Regions from separate parts of the Arthrobacter sp. 35/47 genome, predicted to be linked through region 2. Evidence: riboswitches for the same ligand, from Rfam matches in the RefSeq annotation. Region 2 holds a riboswitch; each other region holds the start of a gene.
The links. A riboswitch is a leader RNA that binds a small molecule or an ion and turns the genes downstream of it on or off. The one in region 2 is predicted to bind cyclic di-AMP.

Region 1 (7,050 bases), on a different contig from region 2:
TACCCCCCGGGGTATAGAGTTAGAGCATGGCAACCATCGATATCACCGAAAAAACCTTTGAGGGCACCGTCACCGGTAACGGCATCGTGCTGGTGGATTTCTGGGCCGCCTGGTGCGGTCCCTGCCGGGCCTTCGCCCCGACCTTCAGCGCAGCCTCGGAGAAGCACACGGACATCGTTTTCGCCAAGGTTGACACTGAAGCCGAGCAGGCTCTGGCTGCAGCCGCTTCCATTACCTCTATTCCGACACTGATGGCGTTCCGTGATGGCATCCTGGTTTTCTCCCAGCCCGGGGCACTGAACCCCTCCTCCTTGGACCAGCTCATCGAGCGGCTGAAGGCCTTGGACATGACCGAAGTGCAGGCCAAGTTAGCCTCCCGCCAGTCCGCTTAGGACTCGGAAGACGAGTAGCTGGAGAAAACTTAGGGCACGAGCAGGGCAGCTGAACCATCATTGGTTCCGGCCCATGGGCTCACCTGCGCAATTCATGCATCCCGCCGAGCACTATTGGGTGTGTTCCAACTATTCGCATTCGTTAGTCCCTGCCTGGCCGCCGTGTCCATCGGAACTCTTCCCGAGGTGCTGGTCCGCAAGAGGCGGGGAAGTTCCTGCCCTCTACCCTGAAATGAGAGTCGCCCGAGGAAATATCGGCCCGCATACGCCGTGCCGACGTCATTAACGCTCCGAAGGGCTCTGGTTTGAGGACAAGAACTCCTCGACGATTCCTTCCTCAGCTTGGCTGAGATACCCGTATACACACCCCAGAACAGGTTCTCCCTGGAGGGGATTGAAGCTTTTGGTGCCTGCGGTCGGTGACGTAGTGTCGTGTCACGGCAATGGTCACACATATCACTCGAGGCTACGTGGATACTGAAGAGCAGGCGTCCCTTCCAGCGGAAGGCTCTACCCGGGCCGGGGGGCCGCGGCGTCCTCCGTTGTGGAAAAAGGTCAGCGCCGACCTTATGGATGAGGTTCTTGGTGGCGTCTTTGATTCGGGGTTTCCGGGCGAGTTGGAGCTGGCCAAACGGTACGGCGTCAGCAGGGGCACGATCAGGGCTGCGCTGCGGCCGCTCCGTGAGGCCGGGCAGATTACCGCTCACCCCGGGCGGAAGCCTGCGGTTGTTGCGGGGAAGAGCACGGCTTACGGGCCGATCTACAGTTTGTTGGCGTCCATCCGTGAATCTGGCCTGCACCATTCAAGTGTCGTGCTGGCACAGCACCTTGTCCGGGATGCTTCGGTTGCTGGGAAGATGTCCCTTGATGCCGATACGGAGTTCTTCCATCTTTCGCGTGTGCGTCTTGCCGATGGGGAACCCCTTGGCCTGGACCAGGTTTGGCTCCCGGCTGCGGTCGCCGTGAAGCTGATGCAAGCGGATTTCACCGACGCCGCACTGTATGCCGAGCTGGAAAGACGCTGTGGCATTGTGCTGGATGGCGGGACCGAGCAACTTACGGCCGTAGCTGCCTCCGCGGATCAGGCCTCCTGCTTGAACTGTGCCGAGGGGATGCCGTTGTTGCTGATCGAACGCACTGGATGTTATCGGGCAAGGACTCTGGAGTTTCGACGAAGCTACATTCTGGGAGAAAGAATCACCGTAGCGACGTCGTTCGGGTGTAAGGCCGGCTCTGGCCCGCGTTCTGATTGAGGGAGCTCATCGTCCTCGCACATGTGTCAACCGTTTGTTGACCGTGCGGCAGATGGCACCTGTGGTGCCCGGCACCGGTCCTCGGATGTCGCCCGTTGGTGGAGAGCCCACGTGAGCAGGGCTACGGACCCGGCAGCCAGCAGCGGCTGGATGGGTTCGAAGTACTGCATCGCACCGGAGGCTCCCAACGCCAGCAGGACGAGCTTGTTGCAGACCGGGCAACCGACCGCGAAGAACGATATCGCTGTACCAGCGGCTCCGAACCGGCCGTGGCGGTCATTCTGCAGAGCAGGTTCCCGGGCGACGTACGTGGCGGCCACCATGCCGGTGAGTCCGGCCGTCACGGCCAGAACAGGGAAGGACCACCACGTCGGCGGAACCTCACGGGTGAACAGCGGCGTGTCAATAAGATCCGTCGGGACGGCCACGATCAGGTAGGTGATGAGCGTGCCGCCGACCGCGGCCAACCAACGCCGGGCAGGCCAGTGTGACAGGGCCGCAGCCAGTGAGATGCGGTGATCGTCCTTCATCGAACGTCCTTTTCCTCGCGCGCTACGGATATTTTCCTTTCAGCGCCGGCGTCGCTTGATCCTCGGCGGGTCCTCCAACGCAGTGCGGCGGTCAACGCCAACACTGTCACGGCCGCCACCATGAATACCGGGTTGGATACATCCGAGGCGATCCCGCTGGCAGCTGATTCAAGGCGGAACTGGTCGGACACAGTCAGTACCCCACCGAGTCCTGCGGTGCCGTCGGTGACAAGCAGGAGCACCCCAATGCCGATTGAGAGGCCACCGGAAATGACCATCACCACGGAGTTGGACCACCGCCCCACCCTGACCTGACGCGGCCGCAACCAACTCCGCCCGGAAACCCCCAGCCGGTCCCACAGGAGAGCCAGCATAAACAGCGGCAAGGCCATCCCCAACGCGTACACGGCGAGCAGAACTCCGCCATACACGGCATTGCTTCCCACCGCCGCCACGGTCAGGACTGAGCCGAGAATGGGGCCGGTGCAGGCCCCGGCGACCCCGTAGACAGAACCGAGGACGAACACGGACAAACGGGAGCCTTCACCTTGATGGGCGCTGCGGAACATTGGGGGCAGACGGATCCCTATCAGCTGGGCTATTCCCACGCTGATAACCAGAGCTGACGCAACTGCAATGAGAATACTGCGGTGCTGGGTCACCAAAGAGCCGAGAGCACCGGCGAAGACGCCCAGCGGCACCAGTGTGGAGAGCAGCCCCAGGTAAAACAGTCCGGTCCTGGCTACGAGCTGGGCAGGGGTGGTGAAAGCGTAAGCGAAAAAAGCTGGCAGCAGTAAAGCTGAACAGGGGCTGAGTAAGGTTAGGAGACCACCAAGGAATGCGCCGGCATAACCGATGACCATTACCCTTGCCCCGCCCGTTCCAGTTCACCGTCAATGACCTGTTCAAAGGCGGCCAGAGGCTGCGCGCCGATCAGGGGGACACCGTTAACCAGGAAAGTCGGGGTACCGGTGGCGCCCAATGATGCCGCTTCCTGTGCATCCTTCTCGACGGCTGCGGAAAGCTCTTCCGAGTCCAGATCGGTCTTGAACTTTTCCAGATCGGGTACCCCGGCAGCCTCTGCCAGCTGGATCAGGCGTTCCTCGGTCAGATCGATGTGACCACGTTCCGGAGCCTCGGCAAAAACCGCCTTGTTGAATTCCCAGAACTTGCTCTGCTCGCCGGCTGCCCGCCCGGCCACGGCTGCGCTGAAGGATTGCTCACCGAACACCGGCAGGTCCCGCCATTCAATGCGCAAATCTCCGCTTTCCACGTATTTGTCGACCAGGGTAGGCAGGGTGTCGCGGGAGAACAAGCCGCAGAACGGGCAGCGGTAGTCGGCATACTCGATCATGACTACGGGAGCATCCACCCGGCCAAGCGCGGTCGGGTCATCGGCTGTCCGCCGTGACAAATCAAGTGGCTCCCCAGCCTCGCTCTGTCCGGGGGCAGCCGCTGGTGCTGAGCCTCCACCCTGAGAGGGACGTTTCTGTGATGTCGCTATGCCGATCAGCAGGATCAAAAGGACCAGGCCAACAACGGCGAGGGAGATCGTTAACGCTCGGCGGCTGGATCTTTCAGGGGTGGATGTTTCCGGGGATGACATGCAACTCCTTGAATGGGCACTGATAGTACAACCGATCAACCAGGCATGAATGAGTGATCCAGTGTCCGGACGATGGGTGGAAATGCGTTCACTGGTACACGCAGGGGAGGCGGTGTTGAAAAAGTTCCCGATGTTCTCCTGCGGTCGACCGCCCTGCCGCTGGAACCTGCCACGTCTGCAGCAGGTTCCAGCGGAGGATTTAGGCGTTCACCCGGTAGTAGATAGGGCCGGAGCCGACATCGACACTCTCAACCACGGTCTGGTTACCGTTCCATCCACTGTGGATGGCTTGGCCGTTTCCGATGTAGACCGCATTGTGTGAAAAGCCCATGCCTCCATCGGCGTAGTAGATGAAGTCTCCGGGCTGCGGATCCGACACAGGTGTTGCGTAAGCCATCAGGGACTCCGGAGATTCATCGCCCACACCCTGGATTCCAGCCGCACGCAGTGCCACCTCACCAAGAACGGTGCAGTCCTGCACCGCGCCTAATTGGGCCCGCGCCGCAGCGAGGATCGCTTGATTAGCCGACGAGGGCGCTACCTCCGCGCTGACAGATCCCGCAGCGTAGACGGACGAGGTCACTGCCGGCCCGGACAGTTGCGTTAGGGTCATCATCTCGGGCTGGGCACCAGAGGTAACGGCACCCGGTGCGACGTTGATGCGGTCACCGGGATAGATCACAGTGTCCATCGACAGGCCATTCAGCGACAACAGCGCTGGCAAATCAATACCGTGCCGCGTCGCAATGAGACCGAGGGTATCCCCAGCCTGCACCGTATAGGTCTCTTCCGTCGGCGCGGTGGCCGAGGAAGACTGGATTGGTGTGAAATCCGTAGCAGGGGCGGATGCTATCGCTCCTGCTTGGGCAGGCACGGCACTCCCCAGCAAAAGCCCAGCACCTACGACAGCCACCGCGGCCTGACGGCTGCCGGCGCGCGTCTGATCCAGCGCGGATCCATACATTCTTGCCATAGGGCTGATAGTGACCGCACGGTGGCGGCCACGAGTGTTCTTCAATGACATCTATGTAGCCTCTCCCGATACCTGCGAGGTGAGCTGTCGGATTCGGGTGGGAGTCACCCGGTCGCGCGATGTGGTCATCGAACGGCTTAACCCCAAGGATTCAACGGAACCCAAAAATTGGTTCCCCCGCCCCTGCCTCAGTCTCTAGCTAGTGCCTTGGCAAGCGGCAGAGTTCGGTAACGAGCCAAGGATGCCGCGAAACGATGCGCGGCACATGACCAAGATACAGGGAAACATCTCAAATGTATAAACATTTATATGACGGGCCCCCAAGGGGTGTCCCAGACTGTTCACTACCGCCGCCTCGGGCTCTGAATTCCGCGTCATGTCCGCCTCAGTTGACCGGTGCACGCGGGATTTTGTGTGCACCGGTCGCTGATTCGAGCGGATAAGGTTTCCGGAGGGATCTGATGATGCTTGCTACAGATGCAACATCTGTCTAACTCCGAACCCATGGGATAGGTTCCTCCGGAGTGTTCACCTATTGTGGCGAAACAAGGAGCCAGTGATCCTCAGAGGCAACAGAGAACATGAAGGAAAGAAGGTCCAATGCGACGCACAACAAGAGCCTGCGCTCCTGTCTCCGAGTGCACGTTCATGCCGGGAAGAACGAAAAGTTCGGACGCACGGATGAACCGCGCCGGGATGGGTCACTGAAGCATGTCCACGGCTTCGAATAAGGAGATCCTCATTGTGCACTTGGCTGGCCCAGGTTCGGACCCCTTCCCCGGTCTGCCCATGGCGATGCAGGTGGCACGCAACGCGTTGGCTGAACTGCCTGATGTCGCTATCGAAATAGTGGTCCAAGGACCAAGCGTCCGCCAGCTTATCCCGGGAGCCGAGCCCCTTGAGAATGTGGCGAGGGGGATAACGGTGTATGCCTGTGAGAACAGTCTCCGGTCGGCCGGAATGGAGTCCGCTGACCTCCAGCCAAATGTGGAAGTCGTCCCCGCCGCTGTTTCCCATATTGCCACGCGTCAGTTTCAAGGCGCGGCCTATATCCGTCTGTGAGTACCCGAAAATCGTCGGCGGCCGACACGCTTTCACCTGGTGTCTTACAAGCATCAACCCCGGAAATTCCAGTCGGCGCTGCACGGCCCTGACGGCAGCTAGAAAGCCGGCCGGACGAGGAGCCACGTCGCAACGTGGGAGGATCCGTCAGGCAGCGTGTTGTGCTACGGAATGCCCCTCTACATCACTGACCAGGCGGTGCCATCCTGATGTCTTCGACGCCAGCACGGCCCGCTGGTCCCGGCGGCCATGCCTCAGTGCTGCCCGGCTTTCATCCCCGCCCGGACTGCATCCAGGGCACCTGGCGGGAAATCCACCGCGCCGCCGAGCGCTGCCGCGGCCAGTTCAGCCGCGGCTGATTCCTCGATCGCGATGACCAGCCGCCCGGTCGCTACGGGGTCCGGACCGAAGGCGAGGAGCCCGTGATTTCCCAACAGTACGGCGTTCGTTCCAGGTTGCTCGGCCAGCACTCGGGTGATGCCCTTCACGGACAGGTCTGACCCGCGCGGGCCCCACGGCACAACAGGGACAGTCTGGGCCTGCCCGAAGCGTAGCAGGGGCTCTGTGCGGCAGGGTAGTGACGCGTTCGCCACGGCAAACGCTGTCGCTGCAGGGGAGTGGGTGTGGATAATTGCAGCGATGTCGTCCCGGGTGTTGTAGACGACCGAATGCATGTGGATAATTTCGGCGTTCTCAGGGCCAAGTTCACCGTCGACGACGTCACCGCCGACGGTCACTGTGGCGAGCTGCTCTGGACGAAGGTCCCTCACCACCCCGGTGCTGGTAAGCAGGAAACGGTCGTCGTCGATTCTGGCACTGAGGTTTCCGTGCCCTGAATGGGACATCACCCCGGCTGTAAACAGCAGCTGGGATGCCTGCACTATCGCCGCACGCGCGTCAGCTGAAGCTTCGTTAGCGGTCATATTTGTTCCCTTCTGAACAGTTGCCGGTTCCCGTGCCGGCGATCACTGGTCCTGCTTGCGTCTTTAGGCTGGGTTGCCTTCGAGGGAGGTCAGTGCGGCTCGCAGTCTCGTGTCGGCGTCACTGGCCACTTCCTGTACGGCCGGGCTGGCGCTGAGCTGGACCATTGTCTGGGGGTCGATGGCCTGGATTGTGGTCTGCGTGGCGTCGGGTCCGCGGCGTACGACGACGTTGCAGGGTAGCAGTGCGCCGAGGTCCGGCTCGGCCGCCAGGGCGCGACTGGCAAGTTGTGGGTTGCACGCGCCGAGGATCA
Region 2 (5,060 bases):
TCACATTCACGTAACGGCCGCATCAGGGTGGCGCTCGACAGCCCAGGAAGGAAGACGATTTGAGGAGGGCGTGATTATGGGCGTATCGCATGGCTCTGTGGATACCAGGGTCGCGAGTGTGCTTCCAATGGAAGCCCAGGCGCGGCATGTCCTGCTCCTGTCCTGAAAATAGTTCAGATCTTATTTTCCGGTGGAGCTTCCTGCCCGGTCGCCTGGTCCGGTGTGCCGAGTGTTGCTTCTTGCTCCGCGGCGGCTTGGGCTGCCCGTTCGGCTCTGTCGGCATTGAAGATGGCTCGCATAACAAAGTAGAAGATGGCTCCCACGGCCGCGGAGGGCAAGAGCACGGAGATATATTCCATAGCGGTCAGTCTATTGTGCGCCGCCGTTAGACCCGGATCCTTCTACCAGATCTAGTTGAAGTGCGCGACTGGTGGTTATGACGGATTCAGTCGTGGCTGTTTTCTCGCGAAGCGTTTCCTCGCCTAAGGCGTTGACGAGTTCAGCTGGACGTCTGGTCGATACCAGCCAGTAGGGGGTGTGGTCTTCCTCGTCTTCTATGTCAATCCGTACCACGGGGTCAATCCAGCCTCGGATGCATAGATATGCCAGGGCGTTTAGCGCCGGTCCGCGCTGGTTGGTGGCCTCGTGTTTCACATAGGAATGTGCCGGACCTAGATACTCCCGCTCGATCTGGGCACGGCCAACGCTTAGTGAGGTGGTGGTCAGTGTGATTCGCGGGGTGGACAGGATCAGGAGAGCGGTGAGGATGAGGAAGATCACGATGCAGGCGATGACCCCGGTCAGCATGCTGATGGGCGCGAACACCAGGATTGACGCTCCTGCCACTCCTGAGACAAGCACCCACACAAACGGTGTCGGCCACAACCGTTCGTCGTAAAGGGTCGTGATTGGCGGTGCGGAAGCTTCGGACATGGTCAACAGCTTGCCACATCCCAAAATGTGGGCGTTCCCGTCGGCTCATCAATTGCCTATCGGGCGGCGCTTCCTGCGCTGTAGCGCCGGGTAGTCACGAGGCCTAAGCGAGCGGACGGATGGGCGGATCACGCCACGCTACCGCAGGTAAAACCGGATCAGGTTAACCAGATGCCGATGACCATCGTGGCTAGGGCACCCGGGCCATCGGCACCTGCATGCACCAGAAGCCTGGGCACCGAACCAGCCTAATTTATTCGTCTGGGAAGGTCCACGGAAGGCAGAGAACGGGCACCAGGCTGATCTCATTTCGGGTGTCTCTCGACCAGGTACTCATCTCGTGCCGCTTTCCACCAGAAACTCGGCACCACCCCCCTTGCGTTCTCGAGGTTGGGTCCCCCTGGCCGGGACGAACACCTTCCCTGCTGGTGCGGCGATCTCATCGTCCCCATGAGCGATCAGAGCCTGCCAGCCCTGCTGAGCTGAAACTCGTCCGGGACAGCTTTTCCCTCGGTGGCGCACACACCCCGCACCCAGAATTGTGGGACTGTAATTGATTCCTACTCTCAATAGGTTGCGAAATTGTAACTATACATCCGTCCCTGTAGAGTGATCTGGTCGCCGAGATGAGTTGGCGACGCTGGTTTTAACGCCTAACCCTGCCGGGAAGCCAGCCATCGTCCGTATACCGGCAGGGGTGGAGGACCCACTTCTTGTGGCGGCCGTTGTGCCGTCTTGGGGTGAAGCCGTTCCAGTGTGTGCACTGGCCGGCCGGGCTGATTCCTTGCCCGAATCCGACAGCTAACTTCAGCGGCGTTCGGGAAGGAATGTTCTTGTCATCACACAAGGCCGCCAGCCGTCGCCGCGCGGAACCGGCGCCTCATGGCCGCCGGGCAGCGGAGCGCCGGCCAAGGCAAGGACGGCGGCGCGCGGCAGGTCCAGCCGCTGAATCCGGTAGGAACTGGATCAAACCTACAGCGATAGTGCTGGGTGCAGCCGGGCTGCTCAGCAGCGTCATGGTCCCCGCACAAGGAAGCGGCAGCACTGTGCCGCCGATCCAAACCAAGACCGCACCATCTGAAAAGGTCACCGCCGATCCAGAGGCGGAAGTCGCGTTCACCCGGAGCGCCGTTGCGGCTGTCCCCGGGTCAGGTGCGGAAGCTGGTGATCGCTCACTGCTGGCCGCAGGCTCGGTAGAGGCCGAAACGCGTAAACCCTCTGTGGACGCTCCCACCGCGGAAGCAGCAGATCCCGCTATCGAGGAGCCCGTTGATCCGGTTGTAGGAGCACGGTTCACCGCCCCGCTTGGTTCTATCGCCACGACATCGAGTTTTGGGTACCGCACCAGCCCATTGACCGGCGCAGGCGAGCTGCATACCGGTCTCGACCTGGTAGCCTCCTGCACCACCGAGGTTCTCTCCGCCCAGGGCGGCGAGGTGGTCGAAGCCGGTTGGTCCCCCTACGGGGGAGGAAACCGAATCGTCGTCGATCACGGCAGCGGGCTGAAGACCACGTACAACCATCTTTCGGTCATCGGGGTCAGCGCCGGGCAGATTGTGTCCCAGGGCGAGCTGATCGGGAATGCCGGTACGACAGGGAACTCCACCGGATGTCACCTCCATTTCGAGGTCATGATCAATGACACGGTGGTTGATCCCACCCAGTGGCTCTGATCGTTTCAACCGTCCGCTACCACCCAAGGAGAGTCATGCACACACCCGATCCAGCCACCACCACTCTCGCCCGTCGTCCTCGAACCCAGCGCCTTCGAAGGGCGCTGCTGGGAGTGTTCGCCGCTCTGATGATCGGGTCTATCGGAGCACCGGCAGCCACCGCGCATGACTCACTGATTGGGACCGCACCGGAGGAGGGTCAGGTCATCGCTACCGCTCCGGAGGCCATCACCATCACTCTCTCCGAGACACCCCTGGAATCCTCCGGACTGGAGCTGAGCCGGATACAGATCACCGGACCGGACGGGACCCCGGTGGAAGCAGTACCGGTGACTCTGGAGGAAAACGTCATGTCAGCCCCGGCCGCCATTGACGCCCCCGGCGTGTACAGCGTGGCATGGCGCACCGTGTCCTCCGACGGGCACCCGATTGAGGGCGTCTTCGAGTTCACCTACGAACCGGCCAGCACGACGCCGGCTGAGGATCCCTCCACCGCCGCTCCGAGCGCGCAGGCCACTGAAAGTGAAGAGCCGTCGGTGGCCCCTGAAACTGTTGCTCCGACTTCGAGCCCGGCGGACCCGGTTGCCGAACCAGCTTCCGAAGAGGCCGCGAGTTCCGGGGGCGTCAACTGGTTGCTGCCGATTGTGATCGCGGTCATTGTGATCGGCGGCGCCGCCGCGTTCATGATGGGGCACCGCCAAGCCGTCAAAGCAGATGCACGCCAGGACGGTACGGAGGGCTAGGAGCCCACTGAGGCGGTTGTGGGCGCCCGCCGCTGCTGCCGGCGGATGAGGATGATCGCCGATGCCAGCAGCGGTGCGGCGCCGGCCAGGAGAACTACCGTGGCCGCAGCGAGTCGCTGATCCTCCACGAGCGAGGAACCCCAACTGCGTTCAGCGTTGCTGAACCAGTCAGCGTGGAGCGGTTCCGGGGATACTGCCAGGAAGGCTGTTGCGGCGAGGGCCACGGACAGTAAGGCCAGCACCGGGGCGAGCCGACCGCGGGTCATTCGGCTGGGCACCTGGTGGAGGAGCGAGCCGAAGAACACCAGCCCGAGGCAAACCAGGTACGCGTTGGTCAGTTGCAGCGACAGCGGGCTCGCAGTGATGGTGGCCAAAAGCGCCGTGCCGTAGATGAGGATCAGGGAGCCCAGGAGGGCCGCGGCAGCACACAACGGTGTCGCTTACCGCGCCAGGACCGGGTGGCTGGCAGCCTGCAGCGCCCATTCCCGCACACCGGTGCTGCCATCGGACCGCGCGGGCATCGTTGCCTTGAGGAGCTGCGCCGGACGGGCGGAGACTAGCAGCAAGGGCACGGCCAGTCCCAGGGTCAGCAACATTGTCAGATGGGCGCTGAGCAGCACCAGCCCGTAGATGGCCGGTGCCCCTGAGGTGGCGTAGACCAGCAGGCCCAGCCCGGCAAGCCAGAAGAGGACCCGGCGCTTCGACCACTGCACGCCTGACGATGCTGCCCTGCGGACAGCTGCCAGGTAAAGCCAGGCAGCGATGACCGCGACGGTCACCCAGAAGAGGTCCCAGCGCCACTGCGTGAGTGCGGTGAGCACGGATAACTCGGGTGGGAGCGGGTACCCGGTGAGGACCTCGGTTTCGGTGATGTCCGGTTCGGGTATCTGGGGGACCGGCGGCGGGGTCCGTCCCAGGACAGCGGCGATTCCCATCACACCGGCCATGATCGTCGCTTCAGTTCCGATCAGCTTCCAGGCCATGTTCTTCCGCCCGGCGGCGGTGATCCTGCCCCGGTGTATGTACCCGATGACGCCGAGTATGAGGGTGGCCAGGGTTTTGAGGATGATCAGCGCCCCATACGGTGAGAGAAGCCCCTGGATACTTTCGACGCGCAGGACGGTGTTGATCACGCCGGAGACGAAGACCAGGGCGAACGCAGCACCGGCGAGGATGGAGAACCGGGCGAAGATCCTGATGGTTGTCTTCGCAGGACCACTGGTGGTGTTGGAGGGGAGGACATCCCACAGCAGTCCCAGGACGATGACTCCGCCGACCCACACGCTGACCCCGAGAAGGTGCATGCTCAGGGCGCTGACCCCGGCGCTGTGGTCGGTGCTGCCGGCGGCGTGTCCGATGCTCGACAGCGGTACCACGGCGAAACCGGCCAGCACCCCCGTCAGGACGAAGCCGATACGGCTCTGGACGGCGAAGAAGCAGGTGGCGGTCAGGGCTGCGAGGATGGTCACACTCAACCAGGCTCTGCCGCTGGGTATGTTTACCATATAGAAGGCCAACTGCCGGGTGAACGCCTCATCCGCCGACAGTGGGCTGCCGATCGTGTCGGCATAACCCAGGATGAGGACCGCGACGGCCGAGAAAGTCCAGATGAGCCCCGCAGCGGTTCCCACCGACAGGACCCTGCTCAGGGCCGGCGGCCACGACTGAGCTGTTGTAGAGGAGAACGGTTGAGTGGCGGGCCAGGGAAGGA
Region 3 (7,050 bases), on a different contig from region 2:
GGACACTTTCACGCCGGTTTCGGTGGCAACCCAAATTTCCTGATCGGCTCCGTCGTCGGTGTGTGTGTCTATGGCGGTGGGTGCGGCCTCGATGGATCCCTTCTTCGCCCAGGTCGCCCCCGCGTCTGCGCTGGTGTGAATGTCACCTTCAGGAGTGACACCGACTGCCGTTTCCCCGTCCAGGGCGGTCAGCAACAGTAGAGGACTGTCAGCGACAAGACTCCAAGTGGAACCGGCGTCGGTGGAACGGTAGAGCCCTTCCCCTGTGGTGGCCAGCACGACGTCGCTGCTTGTCGTGCCGGAGAGGTCGAAGGGAGCGATCTGGGTTTCCGCCGGAAGCCATTGAAGACCATCACCGCTGGTAATCAGTTGCCCGTCGTATCCGACGAATGATTCCCCGGTTCTGGTCAGGGCATGAAAGTCGGACTGGCCCTGCCGGGACAGGGGCTCCCAACTCTTACCACCGTCGGTGGAGCTGAGCAGCCCAACCGGGTTGGGCAGATCTGTGTCCGGTCCGGGGTGCCCGGACGCGTACAGGGTGTTGTTCTCACCGGCGGTGTATCCCATCAGGTCGATGACGGGTCCGATGCGTGGGGCGGGGGAGGAGGAGACGTCGTACAGCCCGTTGTGGGTGGCTAACAGCACCCGGTCACTGCCCGGGTCCACGCTCATACCGTGCACATGACCGGTGGGAAAGCTCTTTGCTGTGCCGGGTGGTTGCGGTGCCGCCGAAGGAGCCGAACAGGCCGCCACGGACATCATCGAGATAAGCGCCACCGTGGGCAAGACGAGACGACGGCGGAGAAGGATAGGGAAAAATTTTGGACGCATTTGTTGCTCTCCAACCAAAGGGGGAATGACGGGAAGAGGAGGAAGGCACGGTCCGCGGGAGACGCCGGTAATGGACGCCTCCGGCGGACTGTGCTTGCCCGTCTTAGAGCTCGGCCAGGAGGGCTTCCATCTCCTCGATCTCGGCCTGCTGCGTTTCCACGATGGTTTCCGCCAGGGCGATGGCATCCGGGTACTGCCCGTTCTCGATTTCTTCCTGCGCCATTTCGACCGCTCCGTCGTGGTGGGCCGTCATGGACTCCAGGAACATGCGCGCCGCTTCGTCGCCTTCGGCGGCTTCCAGCCCGGCGAGCCCGTCCTCGGTCATCATGCCCTGCATCTCCCCGCCACCGCCCATGTCCCCCATGTCATGGCCTTCCATGCCACCTTCGGGTTCGACCGGTTCACCCCAAGCTTCGAGCCAGCCGGTCATCGTCTCGATTTCGGGTGCCTGCGCATCTCTGATCTGGGTAGCCAGGTCGCGTACTTCCGGGCTGATGGAGTCCTGGGCGAGCATGATCTCGCTCATTTCCACGGCCTGACGGTGGTGCGGGATCATCATCTGGGCGAACATGACGTCCGCATCGTTAGGTTCGGCCGCAGTGTCCTGCGTGGTTTCCGGTGCAGCGGAGCCGGCGCTGCTCTCCGGCGCCGTAGCAGTGCCGGGTGTTTCGCCGGATCCACAACCGGCAAGCGTGAGGGTCGCGGCGATCGCCAGTGCGGACATGGAAAGGTAACGCTTGGTCATGAGGGGTGTCCTTCGATGGTTGAGCTAGCTGCAGTTCAGTACGTCGGCACGACGGGGTTGCCGTCGGGCCGTTACCGGAGTCGGGTACTTACGCGACTCTCACGTGCGGCTGATGCAGAGCTGAACCAGTGTCAGCGAAGGTACGAAGGTGCGGGGAAGCTGTACTACCGGCGGCGGGCCCCGCAGGCGAACACGGCCATAGACCAGCCGGCTCCTGAGGACGATGGCAGCGGCGAAGGAAACAACCAGGAACGCCAGGATGCACACGGCCGCGGCGATCTCTTCACCGCACGTATCCGCACAATCCAGATTCAGGGTCATTCCCGAGTCTGCGGTGTCGGATGCGGATGCCGGCGTGATCGCCTGGTGGTGCACATCAGCTGCGGGCGCCGCGGTGACCACCGGGCCGACGGCGTGTGAGGCACCATGCCCGCCCATCCACACATGCATCGCAAGGATGCCCACAATGACCGCGGTCAGACTGAAAAGAAGAGCTGCCCGGGGAAAGCGGCGTGAAAGGGGAACGAACAGCGCTCTCGGCGGATACTTATGCACCGTCCTGCCCCTTCCCGCCTACGTGATGGTTTATGCCTGATATCAGAGTACCGACCCATCCTGGGCCGGATCGAATCGGTGCTCCACCAGCGGTGGCTGCCGGATGCCAGATTCAGCTGGCGCAGGAGCTGCGCGTTCAGCGCCACCACAGGAATCGGGGAAAGGAGCTTCCTGAGGTGACAGGGGAGACCCACCGTGACCCAATTGTGATATTCGCAGTCCGGTGGGATACCCTCAATCTCGTGCCTGCACCCCATGGAGGCACTCCCACACGGATCGCCGAGCTCTGTCACCGTGGTGGGGTCGTCCGTTTTCCGCTGGCAGAGGCGGGGGAACCATGTACGCGGGCCCAACGCTTTATGGGTCCTTGGGGTTAAGCCGTGTCCACGGCCGGGTGACTCCCATCCGAACCCGACAGCTAACCTCGCAGGCGTTGGGAGAAGGTACTCATCTATGTCCACTCGGCATGCCCCCGCGCGCCATCGCGCAGTCCCCGCCCAGACCAATACGTTGGCGGTCCTCTCCAAGGCTGTTTCCTCCAACATGGGTTCTGCAGGCCGTCAGGCTGCAGTGATCACCGCAGCTTCTGGTCTCGTTCTCACCGCTGGCCTTCCGGCCCAGGCGGTGGACGCACCGCAGCGTCAGGTGAGCACCAGTTCGCTGGTTACCACCGTGGAATCCGAGCCGGTGTCCGCGGATACATCGGCCGCTATCTCCTTCGAACGAGAAGCCGTTACCGCTGCGCCCGCTCCGGTGGTTGCTGCTCCGGCTCCTGTCCTGGAGCACCCGGTCCCCGAAGCTGACCCGTCACCTGTAACAGTGCAGGCGGTGGAACCCGCCCCGGTACAGCCGAGCCCTGCCGTGCAGGAAGTGGCGCTGCAGGCTGCCGTAGCGCTTCCCGCTGCCCCTGCCCCTGCTCCCGAGCCGAAGCCGGCTCCTGCCCCTGCAGCGAGCAGCAGTGTCGGTGCCGCGCTGGTCGCCTCCGCCTACGCACAGATCGGCCGCACGCAGGACTGCACCATCCTCGTCGAGGTCGCGCTGCGGTCCATCGGCAAGTCTGTGGGCGACCTCGGGCCCGAGCAGTTCTACCAGTACGGGACCGTTGTCGGCTCGCCCGCACCGGGTGACCTGGTCATCCGACCCGGCCACATCGCCATCTATGTAGGTAACGGCCAGGTCATTAGCAGCGGCATGAACGGTGTCAACGACACCCTCCTGCACCCCCTGAGCGATCTCGCCGGCTCATCCTTCGTCCGGGTCAACGGCTAACAACCACCTAAGCCGGGTAGGCAAAAAGGGCCAACAGGGCGACCGCGAACCGCTCCAAGCCCTTTGCCTACCCACACCTGGGCATGCCGGAGTCATCCCCCTGCACTTCGGCATGCCCTCACCCTTCCCCTGAGCGAGACGAGATCATCGTTGTCTTCCCACAACGCCCACGGTCGACGCCGCGCCGCCACAGGACGTCGCCGCGCAGAACCGGCCACCCCCCGTCACCAGCAGGGCCGCCGCGCCGCGAAGCGGAGCGCGACGAACCGCCGCCCTTCACCTGTCGCCCCGATCGCCGGTGCAATCTCGGCCGCCAGTGTGCTTAGCGGCGTTCTCCTCTCCGGCATCCCCGTGACTGCAGCGGCCCCGTCATCCGTAGAACCAGCCGCCGTCAGCGCGGCCGCGGACAGCGCTCAGCAGCCACGAGCGCAAACCATTGAAGCCGACCCGAAAGCCAGCGTGGATTTCAGCCGCGCCGCAGTCGTGGGCGCCTCCTCCGCGGAGCCGGCGACAGGGTCGGTAGACTCATCGCACTTTCTGGCTGATGGTCCCATCGAGATGACCCCCGGCGATGACGCGGACGAAAGCCCTGCTGCCGAACCTCCTAAACAGTCCGGCCTCGGCGCGCCCTTGGCCGAAATGACCACCGTCTCGACCTTCGGATATCGCACCAACCCACTGACCGGGGTGCCAGGGGAAATGCACACCGGCATCGACCTCACCGGCTCATGTTCCACCCCTGTCACGGCCGCTGCCAGTGGAACCATCAGCGAAGCTGGATGGAGTCCCTACGGTGGAGGGAACCGTATCGTTGTCGACCACGGGAATGGGCTGAAGACCACCTACAACCACCTCGCGACGATTGCCGTCGGCGTAGGCCAAACAGTTGCTCGGGGAGAGTTTGTGGGCGGGGTTGGAACCACTGGCAACTCCACCGGCTGCCATCTGCACTTCGAAGTCATGATCAACGACACGCTCGTCGATCCCTCGACCTGGTTCTAATCCTCGGGCCTTCACCGAGATCCGATTAACCACTAGAAGCTGGGATGGCCAGAGGATCGATCTCAGGTATAGATCCCTCTCACCGTGACCGAGACGAGGCTGGGGACGGCGTCCCGGGAGCCAGAGCGACCGGGCGGAACCAATGGCCTGGACGCAGTACCGGGCGAGGTCTGCCGGGTTCATGGCCAGATCCTCGGCTTTCTCCTGGATGCCCGAGTCCGGATCAGGTCCGTGATGAGGGGCCTCGAGGTATCCATGCGCATGGTCGAGATGGGTTCCCCGGTGAAGAGCCGGAGCCGACGCGTCCTGGCCCGGCCGCACCCTGAGCAGAGGACACCACGTCACAGGAAAGCCGCGAACGTCCCGCGGCCCAGGCGCAGTTAGGGCTGAGAGCCGAGCCCCCTTCACGGGAGCCGGTGTCATGAAGGCTAGTGAGATGACGACCGAAAAAGTCCTGAAATTAGGTCGCCGCGGGTGCCTACTGGTCAGCAGTCTTACCATTTATTAGGGTGGTTTCAAGGCGAAAGACCGGGAGGGGTCGCAATTTCAGCATCAGTGCGAGGCAATGGAGGCGTCACCGTGCAGGCGGTGATGCGTATCGTGCTGAGCTTTTCACTGGTGTTCGCGTTTACGACCTCTGCCGCTGCAGCCTTGTGCCTCCAGATGGAACAGCACGGTCCGATGTCGATGGGTGACCGTACGGTGGCTATGGAGCCGTCGGGTCAGCCTGGTGCTGCGACGGCGATGAGTATGACGGCCGGGCCTAAGGGCTCACCGTCGGCGCAGGCCTGTTGCCATCAGCAGGTCAACACCACTGAGGGCATCACCGCACCGCAGCCGGCGTTACCCGCGGAGCAGGTTGTGGCCCTTGCCGCTCAGGTCGAGTCGTTCCCCGACGATAGCGGTTACCGCCCGCCCGGTTTCTTTGATCCGGTGCTCGAAAGACGTGATCACCTCACTCCGTCATTGACGGCCTTATCGATCAGTCGCACATAAAATTCCAGGCCCGTCTTGTGGGTCTTCCTTGGCGTGCCCTCATGCCTGCTCTAAGTCCGACGTCTTCGAAGTCCGACGTCCGTCGGCTGCGAGTCAGAGCGCACGCACCTGCACAAGCCCAATTCCGGTACACACAACCAATTAGCGGCTGACCTGGATCAGCTGCACCCTGATTGAGGAGAAAACAATGACACACCACTTGACGTCCATGCTCGACACCTACCCCAAGGATCTCGGGGGAGTGGACAAGGAAAAGCTCGCCGAATGCATCGAAGCGTGTTTTGAATGTGCCCAGACGTGCACCGCGTGTGCGGATGCGTGCCTGAGCGAGGATATGGTCGCCGAGCTGACCAAGTGCATCCGGACCAACCTGGACTGCGCGGACATTTGCGCGACCACCGGTAACGTGCTGTCCCGCCACACCGGGTACGACCCGAACCTCACCCGAACCATCGTCGAAGCCTGCCGTACCGCGTGCAAGGCCTGCGCTGACGAGTGTGAGCAGCACGCCGGGATGCACGACCACTGCCGGATCTGCGCTGAAGCGTGCCGCCGCTGTGAGAAGGCCTGCGCGGAACTGCTGTCCTCCCTGGGCTAAAGCTTTTCCATCATGGCCTTTACGGCGATATCCAAAGGAGGACTCCGTGAACTCAGCAGAAAACACGTCCGGCAGCCACCGCGCAGGAACTCCCGGACATGAACAGGAGCACACCGAACAACACCACCAGGAAGAAGCCTCCGGCAAGGGCGAGACTGCCAGTGGCGGAAAGGATCACTCCAGTCATGGCGGCTCGGGTCATGGTGGGTCAGGCAAGAAGATGTATGTGAAGTTTGGTCTCATCCTGCTGATCAGCCTGGGGCTGATGTGGACGTTGTCCATGTCGATGGTCCGGTCCATCGATCACTTCTACTACAACCTGAGCAACTTCTGGATGGCGTTGCTCATGGTCGGTGCGATGGCGATCGTCATGGTCATCGGCATGTGGTCGATGTTCAAGAACACCAAAGCGAACATCGCCATGCTGGTCGGGTTCGCGGTGCTCTTCGTCGGAGTGTTCGCCCTCGGGCGGACAGAAACCTTCGTCGGCAACGAGCAATTCCTGAAATCGATGATCCCGCACCACTCCCGCGCGATCCTGGTCTGCCAGGAATCCAACATCACGGATCCAGAAATCACGGAGCTGTGCGAAGCGATCGTCAAAACCCAGCAGGAAGAAATCGCCCAGATGCAGTCCATCCTGGACCGGTACGCCTCAGAGTGACCGGGAATCGCTGGGAGGTCGGGGTGCTCCTTCTGGGGTGCCTCGACCGACCAGCAGAAAGGCAATAGTCCCCAGTCACCTTGACACTATACCCCCCAGGGGTATAAGTTGCTCGTTACCGAAACGGGAAGTCCGTGCCCACTCTGATTGGGTCGCTTACTCCCTGAAGGTCATCTGATGCGGCTCGAGCCGGCCTGAACGACCACCGGATCCCAGCCGCGGACTCTAATAGCCCACTCTTGTTTGGAGATCACCATGTGCGGCACTTCTTCTTCTGATCTGACCCTGACCGACAAGTCATCCTCGGGCTGCGCCTGCTGCGCACCCCAAGACACCACAGCCAAGGACGCTTTAGCTAAGGGCACGCGAGCTTCGTCCGTTCCCACGTCT

Region 1: another riboswitch for cyclic di-AMP. It lies ahead of X803_RS21470 (C40 family peptidase); the one in region 2 lies ahead of X803_RS22615 (M23 family metallopeptidase).
Region 3: another riboswitch for cyclic di-AMP. It lies ahead of X803_RS0109200 (NlpC/P60 family protein); the one in region 2 lies ahead of X803_RS22615 (M23 family metallopeptidase).

Annotation. Positions count from the first base shown of each region.
Region 1 is NZ_KI914596.1:39,646-46,695, forward strand. Features, by position in the region: gene trxA (thioredoxin) at 27-392, shown strand; gene X803_RS18935 (GntR family transcriptional regulator) at 935-1,645, shown strand; gene X803_RS0109265 (hypothetical protein) at 1,672-2,175, opposite strand; gene X803_RS18940 (cytochrome c biogenesis CcdA family protein) at 2,172-3,038, opposite strand; gene X803_RS0109275 (DsbA family protein) at 3,038-3,697, opposite strand; gene X803_RS21470 (C40 family peptidase) at 3,981-4,805, opposite strand; cyclic di-AMP (ydaO/yuaA leader) riboswitch at 4,810-4,984, opposite strand; gene X803_RS0109290 (class II aldolase/adducin family protein) at 6,071-6,739, opposite strand; gene X803_RS0109295 (DUF302 domain-containing protein) at 6,803-7,050, opposite strand, start outside.
Region 2 is NZ_KI914582.1:36,622-41,681, reverse strand. Features, by position in the region: gene X803_RS0101700 (hypothetical protein) at 174-359, opposite strand; gene X803_RS17160 (DUF3093 family protein) at 370-933, opposite strand; cyclic di-AMP (ydaO/yuaA leader) riboswitch at 1,574-1,764, shown strand; gene X803_RS22615 (M23 family metallopeptidase) at 1,980-2,606, shown strand; gene X803_RS17155 (copper resistance CopC family protein) at 2,642-3,349, shown strand; partial or broken gene X803_RS22610 (cytochrome c oxidase assembly protein) at 3,346-4,653, opposite strand.
Region 3 is NZ_KI914596.1:26,282-33,331, forward strand. Features, by position in the region: gene X803_RS0109185 (F510_1955 family glycosylhydrolase) at 1-1,017, opposite strand, end outside; gene X803_RS0109190 (DUF305 domain-containing protein) at 935-1,576, opposite strand; gene X803_RS0109195 (hypothetical protein) at 1,676-2,131, opposite strand; cyclic di-AMP (ydaO/yuaA leader) riboswitch at 2,399-2,579, shown strand; gene X803_RS0109200 (NlpC/P60 family protein) at 2,585-3,400, shown strand; gene X803_RS18925 (M23 family metallopeptidase) at 3,959-4,402, shown strand; gene X803_RS0109210 (hypothetical protein) at 4,982-5,398, shown strand; gene X803_RS0109215 (four-helix bundle copper-binding protein) at 5,586-5,996, shown strand; gene X803_RS0109220 (DUF305 domain-containing protein) at 6,043-6,660, shown strand.